DNA from 4 places in the Thalassorhabdus alkalitolerans genome. Region 4 is predicted to be linked to each of the others. Evidence: riboswitches for the same ligand, from Rfam matches in the RefSeq annotation. Region 4 holds a riboswitch; each other region holds the start of a gene.
The links. A riboswitch is a leader RNA that binds a small molecule or an ion and turns the genes downstream of it on or off. The one in region 4 is predicted to bind cobalamin.

Region 1 (5,473 bases), on a different contig from region 4:
GTCAGACGTATTTTCGCCCACACTCTCCACAGCCGACCTTACCATATCCTTTTCTTGCATCGTCTCTGTATCCCGGGAAACGATCATCGCAGTCTGTCTGCGAGCCTCATTTGTGTCTCCCTCTCTTAGAGGCTTGGCAATATTTTCAGCCGCTTTTTCTAAACTTCTCTGTCCGATCGCAAGCCAAATCAGCACAGTCTCAGTAAGTACACCAACGACTGGATGGATGCTGTAAGCGACAACAACAGCGGCTGATATGACACCAAGGGTACAAAGGCAGACAATAAAAAGGAGAACTCCCCCTCTGGCTTTTAAAAAAGTGCCCTTATTTAATTTCTTTTCTAAAAAAGAAATGAGAGTACCCATTACTACCACCGGGTGCGCTTTTGAATGAGGATCACCCAGGAAACGATCGAGCAGCACCGCTCCGGTCAGTGCCATCAAATGATACATCATCAAGCCATTGTTTCCTTCCTGCGAAAATAGGCAGAAAGCGATTCTGTCACAGCTTCATAAACCCCTCTTCCGATTTGGCGGCCAAGAGGCGTAACCGTTCCCCCATACTCATGCGTCTTTCCCTGCTGGCTTGCCGCCACCACGATACTATCCGTAGACGTGCCTGTCGCAATCGTTTTTGTTCTCTCATCCATTATCCCGAAGTCTGCAAGAGATTTTGCTTTCGCTTCCGTAGCGGTCATTAAAGCCTGAACAAAGGCGGCATCAGGAAGCGTGCCGTCTATAAACACCCACATATTAATTGTGCCCGCTGTTTCTTTAACGGATTGATGAGTATGTGCTCGAGCTGCATCAACGGCATTGGAGGTGCCTGCCGTTACCATGATCAGCAAATCTGCATCCTCAGTAGAAAATCTGCGGAAGGCGGCGTCTTCCAGAACAGCTGCGGTCATCATGCCTACAGTATCTGCATCGTCAATATCTCTTTGTTGTAAGAACTGACGAAACTCTTCTTCCGTATTATCACAATGATAATCATAAGGGACGTGCCGGTTAACAAAATGGCTGGCCCATCCTATTCCTGATCCGATAACTGCTGAAGAACAAGTTTTAAAGGGAAACGGTACACTAAGGTGAATGATTTCCTCAGTTGTCTTCTTTTCAATATTTGTCAGCACGTTCATAGATCTCTCCTCTTTACTAGGAGTAAGTGAAAGAAGGGGGCTGGGTACATCCGGATGTTCCTTTCGTGTAATGGCCGTTTCGTAAACTTCCTCCAGCAGATTTCCTTCCATCACCTTGGCAGGGGGACCGAGAGCCTTTTCTTTCCCTTTATCCATGAGAAGCACTCTGTGACAATACATAGAAGCCATATTTAAATCGTGGAGAACTGCCACTACCGTTAACCCTTTTTCACGTGTCCAGCTTTTCAGCGTGTCGAGCAGGCTCATTTGAAAAGAAACATCCAAATGATTGGTAGGCTCATCAAGCAATAATATGTCTGGTTCCTGGGCCAGCGCTCTGGCAAGCATTACTCTTTGCTTCTCACCGCCGCTTAACTGGCTAACCGACTTCTCCGCAAAGTGAAGGACATTGGTTTCCTGCATTGCTTGGTGGATGACTTCTTCATCAGCTGATGTGGTTAAACCAAGCCACCCCTTTTGATAAGGATATCTCCCAAGCTCCACAACCTGTCTGACACTATAGGAGAAGGCAGTCTCTGCATGCTGGGGGAGTACCGCCATTTTTTTTGCCAGTTCTTTCGAGGAGTAATCCATAATATCCTTGTCACCGAGAAGAACTCTTCCTGAAGAGGAAGAAAGGGCGGCATGAAGGATTTTTAATAACGTGGACTTTCCGCTTCCATTTGGACCTAGTATTCCAAAGATTTCCCCTTTGTTAATGTTAAGGTTAATGTCCTTTACGACATCTTCTTTATTTGTATAACCACCGGAGATATGTTCAATCGTCAGCACGTTTCTGCACCTCCTTTTCTGCTTAAAGCTTTTTGCGTTCTCTCAGGAGAAGCAATCCAAAAACAGGAGCACCAATGATTGCTGTTAATACACCAATAGGGAGTTCCGTCGGGGCAATCAGAGTCCTTGCTGCCATGTCTGTTAATACGAGAAATCCCCCTCCTATCAGTAGCGATAACGGTAAATGATGACGGTGGTCAGCTCCAAACAACAGACGGACCAGGTGAGGTATAACCAGTCCGACAAATCCAATCGTTCCTGAGACCGCTACTGCTGACCCTGTTAACAAGGATGCTCCAAGTAAGATGGAAATCTTTCTTGCTTCTGTATTTACTCCTAACGTTTTAGCTGTCTCTTCACCAAAAACCATTGCATTCAGTTCTCTGCTGTTTGCAAACAAAATAACAGCTCCTGTTATAAAGAAAGGAAGCATAAGAAGGACATGACTCCACCCTCTCATTGATACACTCCCCATCAGCCAGGTTATGATCTGGCGAAGTTCCTCACCTGTTAATGCAATCAAAAGAGACATCAACGATCCTAGAAATGAACTGAATATGATTCCGGCTAAAATAATAGTTTCTGTAGCTAAATTCTTTTGCACAATCCTGGCAAAAAACAGGACTAGAAAAAGAGTCAAAAATCCGGAGATCACACTGACAAAAGGAAGAGTAAAAGCTCCAATCAGCGGGAGAGAAAGCCCAAGAAAAAGAACAATCACAGCACCAAGAGCTGCCCCGGATGATACACCCAGTGTGAATGGATCTGCCAGGGGATTTTTTAAAAATCCCTGAAAAGCAGATCCTGCCATGGCTAGAGACGCCCCTACCAAAAGGGCAAGAGTTACGCGAGGAAGACGGATATCCAAAATAATGTTTCGCGTAACGGAATCGATGTCAGCGCCTAGTGGTATCCCGGCACCTTCCTGAAGAAGAACTATCACTGTCGTTGAAAAAGGAATTCCAATACTGCCAATTGAAATACCAATAATAAGGGCTGCAAAAAGGAAGAGAACACTCCCTCCATAAGCAGCCCACTTTTTTTTATTCGTTGTTAAAGACATCAGGATAAACCAGCTCAGCAATTGCTTCAGCACCGTCTACTAAACGAGGTCCTGGTCTTGTAACTTTATCTGCATGTACATCGTAAATTCTTTCATTTTCTACAGCTGGAATGTCACTCCAGCCTGATCGTGAAAGAATTTCTTCTTCAGGATCTTCCACATAAAAACCATAGGTTGTAATGATCACATCGGGATTTAAGGCGATAACATCTTCTTCACTGTACTGAACCCACCCCTCTTCATTTTGGGCAGCATTTTCAGCATTGATCATTTCCAGAATCTCATGTAAAAAGGTGTTTGTACCAGTAGTATAAATTTCTGGAGCCGGCCCCACCTCAAGCCAGACTGTTTGTCTTTCATCCTCGGATATTTCCTGGGCTTGTTCCTGGAGCTCGTTAACACCTTCCTGCATCTCAGCTACAAGCGTTTCAGCCTCCTCATACGTCCCTGTGGCCGCACCGATCATTTCAATTGAATCGTAAGCATCATCAAAGCCAGAAGCTTCATTTACAAATAAAACGGTTATATCTGCCTCCTGCAATTGATTGAAACCTTCCTCACTGAAGTGAGCGGATGACTCATGAGCCAGAACAAGATCAGGCTCTAATGACAAAATGGTTTCCACATCGAATTCCATCCCGCCTACACTCTGAATATCATTCACTTCTTCCGGGTATGTATCGTTGTCAGTAACTCCCACAATGCGATCTCCGGCTCCTAATGCAAAAGCAGTCTCTGTATTGCTCGGAATCAAGCTGACAATTCTTTGAGGCTCTTCCTCAATTGTAACTTCTTCACCAACAGCATCTTCAATCGTCACTGGAAAATCGGCTTCTGCACCGTCTTCTCCGTCGGCATCAGTGTCTTCTTGCGGCTCCTCAGCTGCCTCTTCTTCCATAGATTCTTCAGTCGTATCCTCGGCAGCTTCTTCTCCTGTATCCTCTGTCTCTCCGCATGCTGCTAAACTCATTACTAAAAGTACTGACGTACCCATTACCCATTGTTTTCTCACTCTTTGTCTCTCCTTTTACTTTCCGTTCTTTCTCTATAATGGTGAAAGGACTCGATACGGCAGCTTTTCCTGTTTTTTGGTCAATAACATCCTATAGATGCAAAAAAAAGCTCCCCTTTTTCAAAAAGGAGAGCATACATGTGTATAACCTAAGTCACTGTAAGACAGCCGTAAGGCAGTTACCACGTCTGCTTCCACCTTTTCCTCGAAGGCCTGGCATATATTCATCTAAGGCAGGTCTCCTGACTTCCGCGTTCTGGATCAGCCTGCCTTCCCAACCTGCTTCTAGCAGACAGTGGCTTGATAGGCGTTCCACGCGTATACAGTGGCGGGACCGTGCCGGATTTTCACCGGGCTTCCCTTTTAACATTTCCCTTGATAGGAAATTGACCATAGATGTGAACGGTATTTTGTTTTCTCCATATTCAAAGTATACAGGATATTTTTTGTTTGAAAAGATGCTTTTTCAGCAAATTTTTCATTTTCCCTTTATTTCTCCTTATGGCAAATAAAAATTTGTCGAGGAGATGTGGCGGTTTGGTAAGGGGAAGCATCATAATCCCCAAAGTGAGATTGAATAGTGAAACCGCTGCTTTCAAGCATACTTTTAAGCTCCTCTGAAGAATAAAGCTTCACTCGTTCCAGGTATTCTCTTTTAGACTCATTTTCGTAAATTGTAATCGTTTTCGCAACAAACCCATTCTCAATTTTCCTCTGCTGCCTGATGCGAAGGCCGTCCTTATTTGATTCATCCACTGCTACTAGGTTTTTCGTAACATACTCAGGATTTAAATAGTCAAATAAAAACCAGCCCCCAGGCTTTAATGCTTGATAGGCATTTTTAAAAACAAGCTCATTTTCTTCATCATCCGGAAAATAACCAAAACTTGTAAATAAATTAAATACAGCATCATATTCATTGCGAAATTGAATATTTCTTACATCCGCACGCATGTATTTAATGGAAAGATCACTGGTCAAGTCAATCGCTTTTTTCAATAAAACAGCTGATAGATCAACCCCGGTTACGTCAAAATCCTTACGGGCAAGCCATCGGCAATGGCGTCCATGACCACAGCACAGATCCAGCACTGTCATCTTTTTTTGAAGAGGAATATAGGACATTAATGCTTCAAGCTCCCGAGCTGCTTTTTGTTCATCCCTGTGATCATAAATTCTCAGGTAGTCTTCCTGAAAGCTTTCTTCGTACCATTCTCTCAATGTGCCCCCTCCTTTCCCTGAACTTTTGTATGGAGCTTGTAAGTGTTCATCGGACAAAGACTGAGAGGGCTTTCAGCCTGTGCTGCCCTCTCCCTTCTTTATTACCATGCCAAAATAATTCTCTTTTCAACAGCACTACGAAGACAAATAACTTCGGGGTTTTTAAATGTCTTCTCTTGGTATATGAAAGGTAAAAGTCGTACCCTCCTCCACTTTACTGTGAGCAGAAATCTGGCCGTTGTGTCC
Region 2 (5,473 bases), on a different contig from region 4:
CTGGTTTTTTTCCGGAAAGGCCAGGGAAAAGCCGGGGATCAGGCTCTTTGCTTAGTCCATTGGGCCTGGCTTTCAGATTGCAGAGAGTCAGTTTGATTACCTGGGGAGTCGGCATGTTTGTTCTTGGTGTATCCTATGGATCAGTACTGGGAGATTTGGAAGCATTTATTGAAGGGATCGAGATGATGGAAGAAATGCTTCCATCCATAGAGGGATTTACTTTAACTGAGCAATTTATCACCATGCTGATGGCAATTATGGCTATGATCTCCACGATTCCAGCGCTTATGGCAGTTTTAAAGATTGTAAGTGAAGAGAAGAAAAATCGAATAGATCATATACTAAGCCGCAGTGTATCTAGAAACACCCTCCTTGGCAGTTACTTGCTTATTTCAGTTATTGTTTCTTTTGTTATGATGTCGCTTGCCGTGACAGGTCTCTGGACAGCGGGCAATTTCTCTATGGAGGAGGGCCTTGCTTTTAGCACCCTATATAGCGCAGGAATGGTTTATCTCCCGGCAATTTGGTTAATGGTATCGATTGCTGTACTCCTGATTGGAAGAGCCCCTAATGCTGTGTCGGCTGTTTGGGGTTACTTGCTTTATTCCTTTATTGTTGTCTACCTGGGAGGGCTTCTGCAATTTGAAGAGTGGCTTGCTGCCCTCTCACCATATGGGCATGTGCCACAGCTCCCGGTAGAGGATGTAAATGTTACTGCTCTCGGGAGCTTAATCTTTCTTACGTTACTATGCCTTGGGGCAGGATTTATTTCATATAACAAAAGAGACATTCACGGATAATTATGGTGCCAGGCACTAGAACGGATTGTAACATTCTTTCGGGGATAAGGTTGAAATAAGGGGGCAGCACATGACAAGGGAAAGTGGTGCCAGGCACCTAATACAGGGGAGGAGTTATGAATACAGTAGGCGTAGACATTGGCGGTACAAATATTCGAGCGGTGTTACTGAATGAACACCAACAAATAGTAAAGGAAAATATAAGAAGTACTCATCCTGAAAGAGGGCCTGATGAGATTATTGAGGAAATTAATGAAATAACGGCTTTTGTTAAAGAAAATGAAAAGGTAGGAGCGATAGGGATAGGAAGCCCTGGCCCTTTAGATCCTTGGAAAGGTGTTATAAAAAGTCCCCCAAACCTGCCTGGATGGGAGAACGTTCCCTTAAAAGAAATGATGGAACAATACTGGGGAGTTCCTGTATTTGTTGAAAATGATGCAAATTGTGCTGCTCTTGCAGAAGCTGTGAAGGGTATAGGCGCTGATGCTGAGAGTATATTCTACCTTACAGTTAGCACAGGCGTTGGAGGCTCTTATATTGTAAACAAGGAAATCATTCATGGGAAAGATGGATTTTCAGGGGAAGTCGGTTATATGATGATGAATTCCGGCAAAAGCTTTAAAGATGCAGTAAGCGGAAAAGCATTGGAGAAGCAATGCCAAAGTGCGGGTATACCAGGAAATGTAAGACAACTCTTTTATTTAGCTGAAGTGGAAAAGGAAGAAATTTCAGCGGGAATTGTGGATCAATTTACTACAAACCTGTCTATACTGCTCGCGAATGTCATCTTTTTATTAAACCCTGAGAAGCTCATCTTGGGAGGAGGGGTGATGGCTTCTTCATCATACTTTTTAGGCCAGCTCAAGGAAAAGACAAATCATTTGGTCTACCCGAAATTTAAGAAAGAGGCCGAGATTTACGATGCCTTGTCGGGGCAAAAGGCAGGAGCGATAGGGGCCGCTCTCCTCCCCCATTACAGATAGACCTCACTTATTTTACCCTCCTTCAAATAAAATGCGGCTAATAGCTAACATTATAAAAGGAGGGGGTGAAGAGGGTGAGCCATAAAAACACAAAGAAAAGTGGAAGCTCGTTTATAAACGAGGCCTACCGTTCACAAAAAAGCCCAGATGAACCTGGAAGTACAGAGCCGGCAAAAGAAAGATCATTTCAGCAAAAAAAGAAGTAGATAAAAAAGGGTGGTCTCAATGAGAATTTTTTGAGACCGTCTTTTTTTCATAGGTTCTGTCAAAGTTCCAAGTTATATTTGTCATGTCGAAGAGTGGCCCCTTTGGAAAAAGCAGGAGTCGAACGAAAATAGACAGTAAGCCGAAAGGATTTGGGTAAATGTATAATGCCTAAATGAGCTCCTGATATTCTGAGTCACGCATACCAGTACATGGGGCGCACCAATGAAAAAATCGTGGACCGGGGATTATTCTTACACAAAGAAGGGAAAATACAAGCTGGAAATAAGACTTATGCTTGAGTAGAAGGGGAGAAACCATGGATAAAAAGGGGACACTGGCAGAGGCTTTATCGCTGCATTTTTGGCAGTCGGTAGACCAGCAAATCAGAAAAGATCACACTGTACAAAAGGAACTGTATCATTACACCGGTTTAGATAGTTTAATGGGCATGGTAGAAACAAACAATTTGTGGATGAGCAGAGGAACCTTTTTAAATGACTCAAATGAACTTATTTATATAGAAGGAATTATTAATAAAGTATTGGGACAGGTCGAAAATAAGCTGACGGATAACTTTGGGGAAGATACATATATACAGGAACTGAAAAAGTTATTTATTTTAGAATTAAAACAGACATGGCAAAGGTTTATGGAGAAGATAGACCTTGACGATTTTGAGGTATATATATTCTCTCTGACCGAAAATAAAGACTCTTTGGCTCTTTGGTATAACTACGCAAAAGGCGACGGATACAATATCGGCTTTTCCTCTGGTGACATGCTGAAAAAAATAAATGATTTTTCCAGTCATTTTGCCCGTGAATATACCTTAGTGTATGGAAGGGTAATATACGACAGAAGAGAACAAGAACAAATAGTTATGGATTTTCTCATGGAAACCTTTCAATATCTATCCCATCTTCACCCTCAGTATACGCTGCAAGAAATCGGGGGAGAGCTGTCAGAACATTTCTTTTCTATACTAGCAACTTGTTCGATCTTTTTTAAGGATGAGGCTTTTAAAAGTGAAGAAGAATATCGAATTGCTCTTCCACGAAAGCTCACTACCAAAGAGAGGGGCCCAGAGGTTTTCTTCCGGGCTTCAAATGGAGTAATCATCCCGTTTATTACGATTCATTTTCCAGAGAAACTTCCTATAAAACGTGTGACCATCGGTCCGAAAAATAACATAGACATTGCTAAAGCAGGTATGGAGTATTACTTAAAAAGTAAGGGATATGAAACGGAGAGGATGGTTATTAGTAAGTCCGTTGCTTCACTGAGGTATTAATTCTTTTATGCAGGGGTTAGTGTAGGTAATATAAATGTATTTTCAGCGAATAGGAAAAGAAAAACAACGCAGCCTTAGACTTTTCGGGTATTACGACAAAATGTGATAATTGACGTCAAATGCTCCCCCCATGTAATAGTAGAGATGCTTTACATTTGAAGAAATAAATTAATAATCTATGGATCTATGAACTTGCTAAATTGGGATAAGTCATGTAGTATGAATGTAGAATTTCACAAGATATTGTGTTTTTTGTTATCGAGAAAACTATATATTGTTTGCCTTGAGATGAGATGCCATTTGGCGTAAAAGGGAATTTGGTGAAAATCCAAGACTGCCCCCGCAACTGTAAGTGCTGACGAAATGAGTCGTATCCACTGTATAAATAAACTTGATCGGTTTTTATACGGGAAGGAGCTCATGGACGGAAGACGCACAAGTCAGGAGACCTGTCTTATCTTAAGATGTTTCACCTTCTTCGGGGATTGAGAAGATGAAACGGTGGCACAGGGAAAGACCAAAGTATCTTTCTCCATTACTTGCTATCGTTTCATCCGCTCACATTAATTTGAGCGGATTTTTTAATTCGAAAAAATATCAGGAGCGGTGAGACGACAACGGCCAGCTTAGAATAAAGCAGGAATAAGGAGGAAGAAAATGACAGTACATGTTAAAGAGGAATTACATGAAGTGATGGATACAATTGATAAAGCTTTTGATCGTTACAATTTTAATGCAAAGGAAATCAAAGAATATATTACATCTTTTACAGGAACGGATAAAGACGTGAACCATCAAGCTATGCTCTATGCATTAAATCAAATACAAATGGACCAGCCAGACTGGACGTTTGTTGCAGCACGGCTGTATTTAAATGAACTATACAAGCAGGCGGCTTTACATAGAGGGTACAGCACGGCGGAGAGACGATATGGAAGCTTGTATAAGCTAATGAAAACGTTACGTGAGAAAGGAATCTATTCCGATCATTTGTTAGCAGCATATTCTGAACAGGAAATTAAGGAATTAGAACGGGAAATTGAACCCAAGCGAGATGAGTTGTTTACTTACATAGGTTTATTTTTACTGGCAGACCGGTATTTAGCGAGAGATCATGAGGGGAAAGTATTTGAGCTGCCGCAGGAGCGGTTTATGATCATTGCGATGACCCTTATGCAGAAGGAAGAAAAAAACAAAAGGCTGGAAAAAGTAAAGGAAGCATATTGGGCACTAAGCAATTTATATATGACGGTTGCGACTCCTACTTTATCTAATGCAGGAAAAAGTTTTGGTCAATTGTCTTCTTGTTTTATAGATACAGTTGATGACTCACTTGACAGTATTTACCTGAATAACTGGGACATTGCCCGCCTCAGCAAGGATGGCGGTGGGATTGGCATTTATTATGGGAAGGTAAGAGCTTTAGGATCAGATATAAAGAAGTTTAAAGGTAATTCCTCTGGAGTGGTACCGTGGATCAGGCTGATTAATGACACAGCTGTGAGTGTGGACCAGCTGGGACAGCGTCAAGGGGCGGTGGCTGTTTATTTAGACTTATTCCACAAGGACATTATGAACGGTTTTCTTGACTTAAAAACAAATAATGGTGATGAAAGAAGGAAAGCTCACGATATTTTTACCGGGGTTACGATACCTGACCTATTTATGCATAAGTTACAGGAGACAGATGAGAACGGAAGAAGCATAGGCGAATGGCATGTGTTTTGTCCTCACCAGGTGAAACAAATCATGGGCTGGAAGAGTGAAGATGGCACTCCGGTTGGTCTTGAAGACTTTTATGACGAAGAAGACCGTAAATATTTTACAGAAAAGTATGAAGAAGCAGTCAATCACCCTCTTCTTCCGCGAAAGACCTACCGAGCCATGGATATCATGGCAAGAATTATGGTGGCACAGCTGGAAACAGGAACACCTTACATGTTCTACCGGGATGAAGTAAATCGTCAAAATCCAAACAAGCATTTGAAAGGGGAGGGAAGAACCTCTATCTATTGCAGTAATTTATGCACAGAAATTACACAAAATATGTCACCTTCCCCTATTAGTCAAGAGTATGAAGACGAAGAGGGAAACATTGTTATTGTCCGTAAACCAGGAGATTTTGTGGTGTGTAATTTATCTTCTATTAATCTTCCGTCAGCAGTAAGGGATGAGGTCTTAGAAAGGCTGAT
Region 3 (5,473 bases), on a different contig from region 4:
TTCAGGCTCTGTAATAGGTCTTTTGTTATTGGCAAAATGACGCTGGCCATTTTCCCAGAAAGCAATCCCTTTAAATCCGGCACTATTCATACCATCAAGTATTTCTTGTCCAATTTCTCCATCCAATGTTTTGTAGGCATGATCTAAGTCCCTGAATAAAAACGGAAACTCCAAAGCTGTCACTTCTGGAACAAAATTACTAATTACCCCGGTAGTGACAAGGCTCATATCAATATTCCCTATTTGTACACCCTCAGCCAGCTCTCTTTCCCCTCCTAAAGAGCCATCACCAAAGATTTCAAATTCTACTCTTCCATCTGTAGCTTCTTCTACAGCTTCAGCATAAGCTTCGAAACCTAGTGCATATGCCTCTCCCTCAGGGGCAATATGCCCTACCTTAATAGTAATTACATCTGATTCCTGGTCTGTTCCTTCATTCTGTGCATCTGCCGCTGAGTTGCTATCATCTCCACAAGCTGACAAAAGCAGAGCCGCTGCAGCCATTGAAGATAAGGATATACCCTTATTAAGTTTCACCGTAATCTCTCCCTTAATTTTTAAAATTTTCCCTTTTTTATATACAATTATTTTAGCGCTTAAAAGCGACAAAGTAAAGAAGTGTTTTTTTACTAACTAGATTTATTAGAAGTACTGAAAAAATAAAAAACCGATTGGCTTTTTAAGAGCAAACGGTTTTTTATAAATTATAGAGTAACGAACCGGGAGCGATAAGGGAACGCCATGTTCTGTTTCTTATTATCAGTGGGCGATATTCTTTCATTCAGATAGAATCAAGGGCTTCTTCAAGATCCTCCCAAATATCTTCCCAGGCTTCAAGACCGATAGACAAACGCAAAAGTCTTGCTGATATAGCCATTTCTTTTCTTTCCTCCTCAGGCACCACTGCATGTGTCATGGAAGCCGGATGCTGAATTAACGTTTCTGCATCCCCAAGGCTGACTGCTATCCGTACCATCTTTAATTGATCTACCATTTTCTTAATATCTTCAAGTGTTCCTTTTACTTCAAAAGAAATGAGGCCTCCTCCCTTCTTCATTTGCTTCTGCATAATAGAGTAATCAGGGTGATCCTGGTCACCAGGGAAATATACTCTTTGAATTTTAGAATGCTTTTTTAGCTCTGTGGCAATTTTTTCTGCATTCTCACAATGTCTATCCATTCTTACTGCCAAAGTTTTGAGTCCTCGCAGGAGCAGCCATGCATCAAATGGTGAAAGGACTCCTCCGATATCCTTTTGTGCTGTTTTCTTTAAATAGGTAACGATCTCTTCATTCCCGGCAAGAAGACCTGCTATGACATCTCCATGTCCTCCAATAAACTTAGTCGCACTATGAATAACAATGTCACAGCCTTTTTTTAACGGTTGCTGCAAATAGGGGGTGGAAAACGTATTATCTACAATTACTTTTATTCCTCTTTCTTTAGCTATAGAGGCCACTTTCTCCAAATCTATTAATCTCATTGTAGGGTTAATCGGTGTTTCTATATAAATACATGTTGTGTTGCTTCTGATATTAGATATTATTTCTTCAGGCGTATCTAAGGAGGAAAAAGTGTGGTCGATATTGTATTTTTCTTTTAACAGCTGAAGAAGTCCGAAGGTACAGCCGTATACTCCTTTTGAGCACAAGATATGATCTTCTTTCTTTGTGAAACCTATTAAAGCAGCCGATACTGCTGCCATACCCGAACTAAACGCCAGTGCTTTCTCGCCTCCCTCAAGCTCAGCGACTCGCTTTTCCAGTGCATCTACCGTGGGATTAGATATCCGTGAATATATGAACCCTTCTTCTTCACCGGAAAATCTATTTGCACCTTCGTCCAATGAAGAAAAAGTAAACGTAGAGGTTTGATAGATAGGCGGAGTCAAGCTGTCAAAATGCTCATTCGGTTCGTACCCGCCATGTATAGCTTTTGTTTCAAAACGACTCGTTTTCTTTTTCATCAAATCCCCCCTTGACCTTTACTATAAGCATACACAACAACTTTTCTTTTTGTAAGCGCTTTCTAACATTATATTGTTTTCTCCTCTTAGTAATACTCATATAACATAGAATCCTTTTTATGTAGGCTCTGTCAAAGCTAATATTGATTTTCATAAACCATTTGATTATAGTAACCACAAAATGTAATCAAGCCTTTATTAAAAAAAGCCTCATCGATTTCTCGATGAGGCTCTTCTCACTATTTCCATACGTCATTTGCGATGCTGATCACATGTCGAACCTTGGCCCATTGTTCTTCTTCGGTAAGAAGATTCCCTTCTTCTGTGGAGGCAAAACCACATTGAGGGCTTAAGCATAACTGCTCTTTTCTTAGATATTCTCCTGCTTCTTCAATTCTGTTCTGAATTAGATCTGGATCCTCTAGCTCTGGAAATTTAGATGTGATCAGACCAAGGACAACATAAAAATCTTCGCGCTCTACATGGCTTAACGGTTCAAAGCCTCCGGAACGTTCATCATCAAATTCAAGAAATAAAGCATCTACGTTTAATTTCTTGAACATAATTTCGGAAACCGCATCATAACTGCCGCTTGATGCATACGTGGACTTATAGTTCCCTCTGCAAACGTGCATTGTTATTGTCATATCATTTGGTTTGTCTGCGATCGCCTCATTTACAGTGTCAACGAATAATTCAAGGGTTTCTTGTGGGTCAAGACCTCTGGCCTGAAGCAGTCCCCCCGACAGAACCAGGTCCTTGTCCTTCTCGGCCTCCAGGAATAATGACCAAGTAGTATCATCAAATTGCAGGTGGCGGCAGCCTGAGTCATATAAAGCACTGATTGCGTCTTTGTATACTTTAACTAGATCAGCAAAGAGTTCAGATTCTGAAGAATAGAATTTTTTTTCTTCATCCGTTACTGTCCTGAAAATAAACATGCTAGGACTCGGTATTGTGATTCTTGCTTCATGGTCTCCCTTAATACTGTGAAGGAATTTGTATTCCTTCACCACAGGATGATCGCCAAAAGACAGCTTGCCCGTCACCTTAGCACCTTCTGCCTTTGTTTCCGTTCCTCCGCTGAAGATAAGGCCTTTATCCAACGTGACAAATTCCATTCCTTCTACTTCTTTCATGAAATCCAAATGGAACCATGCACGTCTGAATTCCCCATCTGTTACAGCTTTTAAGCCAGCTTCTTTTTGTTTATCTACCAGTCGTTTTATTTCTTCATTCTCCATTTCCCACAGTTCCTCAGCTGTGATTTCCCCTCTGTTCCTCTGCAGGCGGTCTTTTTTTAATCGTTCCGGTCTTAAGAAACTGCCTACATGATCTGCTCTAAATGGTCCTTTTACTGTATCACTCATTTTATTCTCTCCTCTTCTATTTTTGAGTTTCTCACTAGTAAGACTGTCAGCGTCACGACACAGACAACTGATAGAGGATAGTACCCTATTCTAATTAACAACACAAAAAAGCAAACAAACCACAGCGGCCTGAATGCTTCTATCAAACTATGTAGCATAAGGAATGAACCTTAATACAATTAATTCAGCAAACACCCCTCCCTATTTCCCGTAGGTCCATGTGTAATCATACAGGCAGGTCTCCTGACTTATCTTCATTGTTTCCTGCTCCTTCCCGCTTTCCAGCAGTGGATCTTTGCAGGTTACTCAGATTTACAGTGGCGGGAACCGTGCCGGACTTTCACCGGCTTCCCTTTTAAGCTGTAATGTATAAAACCAACTTACAACACCTGTTTAATATTATTTAATTATACTTCTGAGTATATAGCTGATTCCTTCCCTTTGTCCATGCTTTTAGTAAAATTTTCTATTATGTCAGCATATCCTCAATACTCTTGTTCTTGTTCTGTTAATACTTTTTTTATTTCTTCTATTTTCGCCATAGCTGTCTCATACCCTAAATCAATACAATGACTAGCCTTCCGAAAGTCAAAAGCCCCGATAGCTCCTACCTCCGGATAGAGATTATAATCGGCTTCCTTATGCTCTGCTTCCATTTGGGTTTTCAATGAAAGGTTGATGACGTTATTGATGACTTTGACGATGCTTGCTGAACCAGACTTTGCATTGATAATAGGTGTAATAGGATCTACAGAAATAACGCGTTCTGCTCCCAATGCCCTGCATATTCTAACAGGACAATTTGAGGTAACGCCACCATCAATCAACATTCTTTCTCCATAATGATACGGTTTAAAGAGTACTGGAATCGCAAAGCTAGCCCTTACGGCATCTGCTATTGAAGTATTGTTCACATATTCATAATCTCCCACAGAATTTGAAGAAAAAACAACGCTTGTCCCCCGCCCGTAATCAGTTGCTACGATTCCGCATGGTATTTTCAAGGAAGACAGAGGTTCATCCCCTGTGTGTTGTACCATAATATTTCGTAAACGTTCCCCTTTCAATATCCCTTCTACTCGGGGCCGAATAAATAAGGCTCTATAGAAAAGAGATCTCCAGTCAAAATCAAGCAAACGCCTGTTTAACGAAGGAACAATCCTTTTTAAAGTCTCTGCTTTATGGCCATAGGCGTATAACGCCGCTACCATAGCTCCAGAACTTGATCCGGTTACGTGTGAAACCTTAATTCCAGCTTCTTCAAAAGCGAGCAGCACTCCTACAGCTGCCGACCCCGGTATTCCTCCTCCGGCAAATGCTAACCCGGTTTCCATACATGCACACTCCTGTAATCATGAAATAAATTCTTTGATGCGCAGGTTCAATTCAACACTTCTTTTTAAAGGAATCTCATGTCCGCATTTTTTTATAAAAATCAATGTACTGTCCGGCAAAAAACCTTTCATGGGCAAAGCATACTTACCAGTAATTCTGTCCTTTTCCCCGTATACAAGTAAAACAGGTACTTTAATAGAAGGAAGACGTTTTGTACAATCATAATGCAAAAAGGCGTGATAAAACTGTGAGGCATCCAGCCCGTTTGTTGGTAAAGATGCTTTAAGCAAACTCAAAAACCTTTGCCAGTCATTTGTATTGATGATGGCTCCAAAAAAGGCAAGGAACAACGCGGGTTTATCTATAAGCGATAACCGAACTCCATTCTTCACAATAAAATAAAGAAGGCCATCCACCACCTTAGGGACAGGGCCGAGTTGAATCAGGCCTTTGACAGCCCCAGGGTACTTAAACGTAAATTCAAAGGCAATAGAGCAGCCTGCTGAATAACCGCAAAGCCATGCTTTTTCAATACCAAGCCTGCCCAAAAGTTCTTTCAGGTCATTTGCTATATCTGAAAAATCCCATGGATCTGGGGAGGAGGCTGTTCTCCCGTGTCCTCGTATATCCATTGAAATGACATGATAGTCTGAAGATAATTCCTCCAATTCAGGACGGTAAACATCGCTGGGATGCACGGGGCAATGAATAAAAACAATGGCTTCCCCTTTACCTTTTGATTCATAATATGTTTTTAATCCATTTATCTTCATAAATGGCATAGCTCCTGTCCTCCATAATT
Region 4 (5,473 bases):
ACATTACTGAAAGAAAAGAAGAAAGTATACTAGCAACATATAAGTATATGTTTACATTTATAAAACATAAACAGTTCATAAGCGCTTTCTCTATTACTTTCATGCTCCTCCTTTCTCTTATCGGTATGTACTCTGTGCTGGGAACCTACTTAAGGTCAGAATTCAGTTTATCTGATCAGCAGATTTTATCCATACGGGCAGCTGGAATCCTGGGCATGCTTCTTGCTCCATTTGCCGGGCGAATCGCCCAGAATATTGGGGTTCTTACTGTTCTTAGAGCTGGTTTAGGACTTGCTTCCGCTGGACTGCTGGCTTTGAGTGTCAGTCCGTCTCTTCCGCTGATTATTATAACGAGCGTGGCGTTTACAGCCGGCATTGCCATTGTCACCCCTGTGGTGATTTCTCTGATTAGCCAACTTGCTGGCCCGGCAAAAGGCAGCGCGATATCTTTTAATGCCTTCGTCCTTTTCCTTGGGGCAAGCCTGGGGCCCATCCTTTCAGCATATCTCTTGAAGACCGCTGGATACCTGCCATCCATCCTTGTATTAGGCACACTGCTTTTTGGGGGATTTCTCCTGACCTTTGCAACCGGCTCTTTTGCTCCTGAAAAAACAGGTAAAGCAGAGCATCAGAGCTCCTAACGTAACTAAATATGCTTTCAAAAAAAGCCTCCCTTTTACCAAAAGGGAGGACCATATTGTTACGAGACCCAAATTCACGATATAAAGAAAGGCTTCTTACAAGTTTATTATGAGTGGCGTTCCCCGTTACTTATTCCTTTTCTATAAAAGTGAAAAAAACGACTTTGAGCCGTTATTATTTTAAACAAACTCCTGTCCGTCTTCCCAAGATGCAAATCCTTTATAAGCTCTCATAAAATCTGCTTCTCTAGCCACAATACGGACAGAAGAAAACGGTTCACCTGTATATTTACAGGTAGCCTTTTCATCTTATATCTCTTTTGTATATCCCTGCTGGTGCTTCTTGCTGCCGCAAGAAACCACCATCACTATATTGATAAGCTAATGAGTCTTCCAAAATCGTTTTTTCCTGTATATGCTTTGTTATAATTTCTTTTCCTGTTTGTCTACTAATACCTTGATACCATATACCTTCTGGGTAAACAATGACCACACAAGCGTCCTCACATCTTCCATTACACCGTGTTCTTGTCGTATGAACCATGTCGTCTATTCCAAGGTCCTTAATTGCTTCCCTGATTGCTAAAGTAACTTCTTCTCCACCCTGCTTCATACAGCTTCCCCCGTTACAAATCAGAATGTGGTGGGAAGTTTCTGATAAATTCCAAGTCGCCATAAATAAATTGCCCCCTTTGTTAAGAATGCATCCCTTCAGATAAATAAGTAATAGCAAGTTTCTTGGTTATGGGGTGCTCCATTACTACAGTTTCAACGCCGAAAATTTTTCTCATTAGCTCAGTGGTTAATACATCCTGTGGGGTTCCTGATGCATAGATCTCCCCATGGTTAAGCACGTAGATCTTATCGCAGTATGCTGCAGCCAGGTTTAAGTCATGTAAAGCTCCTATTACCGTCTGCTTTAAACGCTTAACCAGATCTAATATTTGGAGCTGGTGCTGGATATCGAGATGATTCGTCGGCTCATCCAAAACAAGGACATCAGCCTCTTGTGTTAACGCTCTGGCTATTATAACCCTTTGTTTTTCCCCACCTGATAACGAGGCGAAGCTTCTTCTGGAAAACGAAAGCATCCCCACTTCTGATAATGCTTTTTCTGCAATTTTTTCATCCTCTATGTTATCTCTGTCCAGAAAACGTTTGTGAGGGGATCTGCCCATAAGTACCATTTCTTTTACCGAAAAATCAAACGGAACACTTGACTCCTGGCTGACAACGGCCATATGTTTCGCCGTTTTTTTAGCCGTCCAATTATATATATTTTCACCGTTTACTTCCACAATGCCAAAGTCAGGCTTAAGGTGGCGATAAATGCTTTTTAACATCGTAGATTTCCCGCTGCCGTTAGGTCCCACAATCCCGACAAATTCATTTGTATCTACATGTAAATTAATATTTTGCAGTATTTTTTCACCTGATAAATCTTTTGAAAGATCTTCTACTTTTACATGCATTATGATTCACTCCCAAACGAGTATGTACTTCTTCGCAAGAGCCAAATAAAAAACGGTCCTCCGCATAAGGCGGTTAGAATACCTATAGGCATTTCCTCAGGTGCAGCAATCAGCCTTGCTCCAATATCAGCCCATATTAGAAATACAGCTCCAAGCAAAGCACTGACCGGCAGCACCCTTTTATGGTCTGAGCCGATAAGCAGCCTCACAATATGGGGAATCATTAACCCTACAAAGCCAATGGCTCCACTGACGGCTACCAAAACCCCAGTAAGAAGAGCAGTAATAACTAAAAGGATCTTTCGGAATTGATCAATATTCATCCCTAACGTAGCTGCCGTCTCCTCTCCCATAAGGAGAAGATTTAATGAACGTGATTGAAACCAAAGAAAAAGAAACACAATAACAAGAGAAGCTAAGGGAATCGACAGGTTCCCCCAGGTTCCTCCGGCTAAACTGCCCATCAACCAGTAAAGAGCGTTTCGAATTCCTTCTTCTCTAGGCGCAGAAATAACAATGAAGCTCGTCACTGCACTCAATATCATAGAAATGGCTATGCCGGCTAGAAGGAGCCTCGCAGTAGAAATTCGTTTATTTACTTGCGCTAACATAAAAACCAGAACAATGGAAACTAATGCTCCTAAAAACGCAGCAAGTGAAAGAGCATATTGGCCAAATACACTGAAAGCTCCAAACAGAATCACCAAGGTAGCTCCAACAGAAGCACCTGAAGACACACCGAGAATAAAAGGATCGGCCAGGGAGTTTCGAACCAGGGCCTGGATAGCCACACCTACAATTGAGAGTCCTGCTCCTACCACAGCGCCCAAAAGCACTCTGGGCAAGCGGATATCCCAAACGATGTGTTCATGAGCAGGAGTCCACTCAGCTGTGATCCACGCATTCACAAACGGAACCTTCGAAACAATGATTCCCCATACTGCTTCAGGGGAAATAGCAACTGGTCCCAGCATTACCCCTGCAGTTATCGATATCAACAGTAATCCTAGAAGACCGCTGAGCCAAAGCATGTAGGTAACTTTATTCCTTTTTAGCTGTTTCTCCTCCATTTTATCTTTCCCTGATAAAGGGGTGGTCTCATAAGTTTTTGCTATACCGCTCATAAGAAGTCCCCTAATTTTCGTTAGCTATATCCGGGTAAAATCCTTCTGCCATCAACTCAAACGCTTCAGGAGCTCTGACTCCTTCAGCAGCAGCGGATAAGGGAACAACTACAAAATTCTCTTCTTGTATTGCTGTCACACTTTCCAAGGCATCATATGATAACAAAAATTCTTTTTTCTGCTCTGCTGTTGTTTCCCCGTAATCAACAATAACGATCCATTCAGGGTCCTCCTCAATCACCGCTTCCCAGCTTACGTTCCCCCAGTTTTGGTCCAAAGCATCAGAGAATATGTTAGTACCGCCTGCCATTTCAATTAAGTTTGTCATAAAAAATTGACTGCCAGTCATTGGCTCTTGTTCCCCGCTATCATATACAAATACCTTAAAGGGATCATCTGTATCCGGGTCTATTTGCGATTGAACGTCAGCAATCCGCTGATCCATAGCAGAGATTAATTCCTCAGCTCTTTCTTCCACTCTAAATATCTGGCCTATATTAGTAATATCCTGATATACATCATCAAGCGTCGGGCCAATCATTGAAGAAGACTCATGAAGATAAGGGGTGATCCCGTACTCAAGGAGCTGAGTAAAGGTTCCTATATTGTCCTCTGTAAAAGCACTTTCCCATCCTGCGTAAGCAAAATCAGGTTCAACATTTAAAAAAGGCTCCTGGGAAGGGTATTGATCTGCCAAAACAGGTACACTCTCATAGGCATCCTGGTATTCAGGATGTATGCCGTCATCTAAATATGCAGTCCCTGCCATATGGTCTTCAAGCCCTAGAGCGAGCATAACTTCTGTTACGTGCTGGTTTAATGTCACTGCACGCTGGGGTGCTTCTTCAAATGTAAGTTCTTCCCCATTGTTCTCAATGACCACTGCTTCATCCTGGGACAAAGAATCAGCCTCCGCTTCAGCAGCTCCGGTTTCAGTATCCCCCTCTGCTCCACATGCTGCCATAATAAGAGTTCCGATCAGTAAAAAAGACAACGGATATGTTTTGCTCCAATTCATTTTATTTCTCCTCCTCAGTAATCGCAAATAGTAATTATTACGATTTATATTTTGAATTATAAGGACACTTCCTCTTTTTGTAAAGATTTCTTTCCTCTTCATACCAAAGCGTGTTACTTGTGTACTTTTTACATTAACTGCAACCACTCCTTTACCAAAAAAATAAGCGTTTCTACCCCGGGGATCGGGTTAGAAACGCTTACTTCTCATCAAATATATCTGGAAGTCTTGTCACGCCTATTAAGGTTATATTCAAGTGAAGGCACACTTTAGTGCAGCATCTAACCACCTCCCTAATTCCCGTAGGTCAACAGTGATGTTGAAATAGGCAGGTCTCCTGACTTGGGGGTTATCCTCTCGTCCCTTCCCGGGTGTTACCCAGTGAGATTACTCGAGAAAGCCAATCATTACATTGGCCCCCTTACAGTGGCGGGTCCGTGCCGGAGTTTCACCGGACTTCCCTATTAAGCAGGCAGTATTTGCCTTGCACCTATTTCCATTGCATGTATAATTTTAGTAAATCGTATCATTGATTCCTTGCCTTGTCCATCTTCTCTTTTCCCAATCTAAAGTTTTATGTTCGTCTGTTTCGGATAATGAGTTTAAAAAGGTGAAATAATAATAAAAAGGAGGTAATAGGAATGGCGCACGATCACTCTGTTCATGAAAAACATTCCCACGAGCACAGCTTGTCTTGCGGGCACACTAAAATTAAACATGGTGACCATATTGATTATGTTCATGACGGTCACCTTCACCGCGAGCACAACGGCCACTGGGACGAATGTAAAATTTCAGTAACAGAAAGTAACCCTGACGAATGTGCCCCCATGAACTGCGGATGTACTCACAATGATGACTGCGGTCACGAGGTTGTTCCTCATGGCGATCACTATGACTTTATTGTCAATGGACGTCTGCACCATGTACATGGCTACCACTGTGATGACCACGGACCTGTAGAATTAGTAAAAATAGATTAGTGTCTTCTGCGGCTGTCCCATTAACGGGGCAGCCTTTTTGGTGTCATGAAGATTGTAAATGTCGTCCAGTATATACCACGCGTAGACATTTATCATCGTTGTATTTCACTGCCGGACAAAGCCTGTTATCAGGTTATCAAATAGTATTTCTTCTTTTGTTCAAAACATTATTTCATGTTCCTGCCAGAGGATCAATCCATATTCAGCTAAGTGATCGAAATGCATGAAGGAGTGC

Region 1: linked by a shared signal. The riboswitch ahead of ACFPU1_RS15390 (ABC transporter substrate-binding protein) and the one ahead of ACFPU1_RS12775 (ABC transporter substrate-binding protein) in region 4 are both predicted to bind cobalamin.
Region 2: linked by a shared signal. The riboswitch ahead of ACFPU1_RS09075 (ribonucleoside-diphosphate reductase subunit alpha) and the one ahead of ACFPU1_RS12775 (ABC transporter substrate-binding protein) in region 4 are both predicted to bind cobalamin.
Region 3: linked by a shared signal. The riboswitch ahead of ACFPU1_RS09695 (5-methyltetrahydropteroyltriglutamate--homocysteine S-methyltransferase) and the one ahead of ACFPU1_RS12775 (ABC transporter substrate-binding protein) in region 4 are both predicted to bind cobalamin.

What each region holds. Positions count from the first base shown of each region.
Region 1 covers NZ_JBHSOZ010000010.1:80,306-85,778, reverse strand. Annotated here, with positions in the region: gene cbiB (adenosylcobinamide-phosphate synthase CbiB) at 1-456, opposite strand, end outside; gene ACFPU1_RS15400 (heme ABC transporter ATP-binding protein) at 456-1,931, opposite strand; gene ACFPU1_RS15395 (FecCD family ABC transporter permease) at 1,954-2,994, opposite strand; gene ACFPU1_RS15390 (ABC transporter substrate-binding protein) at 2,975-4,006, opposite strand; cobalamin riboswitch at 4,222-4,416, opposite strand; gene ACFPU1_RS15385 (class I SAM-dependent methyltransferase) at 4,496-5,227, opposite strand; gene ACFPU1_RS15380 (ATP-binding protein) at 5,390-5,473, opposite strand, start outside.
Region 2 covers NZ_JBHSOZ010000003.1:1,290,345-1,295,817, reverse strand. Annotated here, with positions in the region: gene ACFPU1_RS09095 (ABC transporter permease) at 1-800, shown strand, start outside; gene ACFPU1_RS09090 (ROK family protein) at 917-1,783, shown strand; gene ACFPU1_RS09085 (hypothetical protein) at 1,858-1,989, shown strand; gene ACFPU1_RS09080 (DUF2971 domain-containing protein) at 2,307-3,281, shown strand; cobalamin riboswitch at 3,556-3,752, shown strand; gene ACFPU1_RS09075 (ribonucleoside-diphosphate reductase subunit alpha) at 3,939-5,473, shown strand, end outside.
Region 3 covers NZ_JBHSOZ010000004.1:34,689-40,161, reverse strand. Annotated here, with positions in the region: gene dctP (TRAP transporter substrate-binding protein DctP) at 1-537, opposite strand, end outside; gene megL (methionine gamma-lyase) at 782-1,966, opposite strand; gene ACFPU1_RS09695 (5-methyltetrahydropteroyltriglutamate--homocysteine S-methyltransferase) at 2,206-3,336, opposite strand; cobalamin riboswitch at 3,553-3,744, opposite strand; gene ACFPU1_RS09690 (patatin-like phospholipase family protein) at 3,822-4,670, opposite strand; gene ACFPU1_RS09685 (alpha/beta fold hydrolase) at 4,689-5,453, opposite strand.
Region 4 covers NZ_JBHSOZ010000005.1:376,257-381,729, forward strand. Annotated here, with positions in the region: gene ACFPU1_RS12755 (MFS transporter) at 1-641, shown strand, start outside; gene ACFPU1_RS12760 ((2Fe-2S) ferredoxin domain-containing protein) at 946-1,317, opposite strand; gene ACFPU1_RS12765 (heme ABC transporter ATP-binding protein) at 1,337-2,113, opposite strand; gene ACFPU1_RS12770 (FecCD family ABC transporter permease) at 2,113-3,144, opposite strand; gene ACFPU1_RS12775 (ABC transporter substrate-binding protein) at 3,248-4,255, opposite strand; cobalamin riboswitch at 4,566-4,764, opposite strand; gene ACFPU1_RS12780 (hypothetical protein) at 4,897-5,238, shown strand.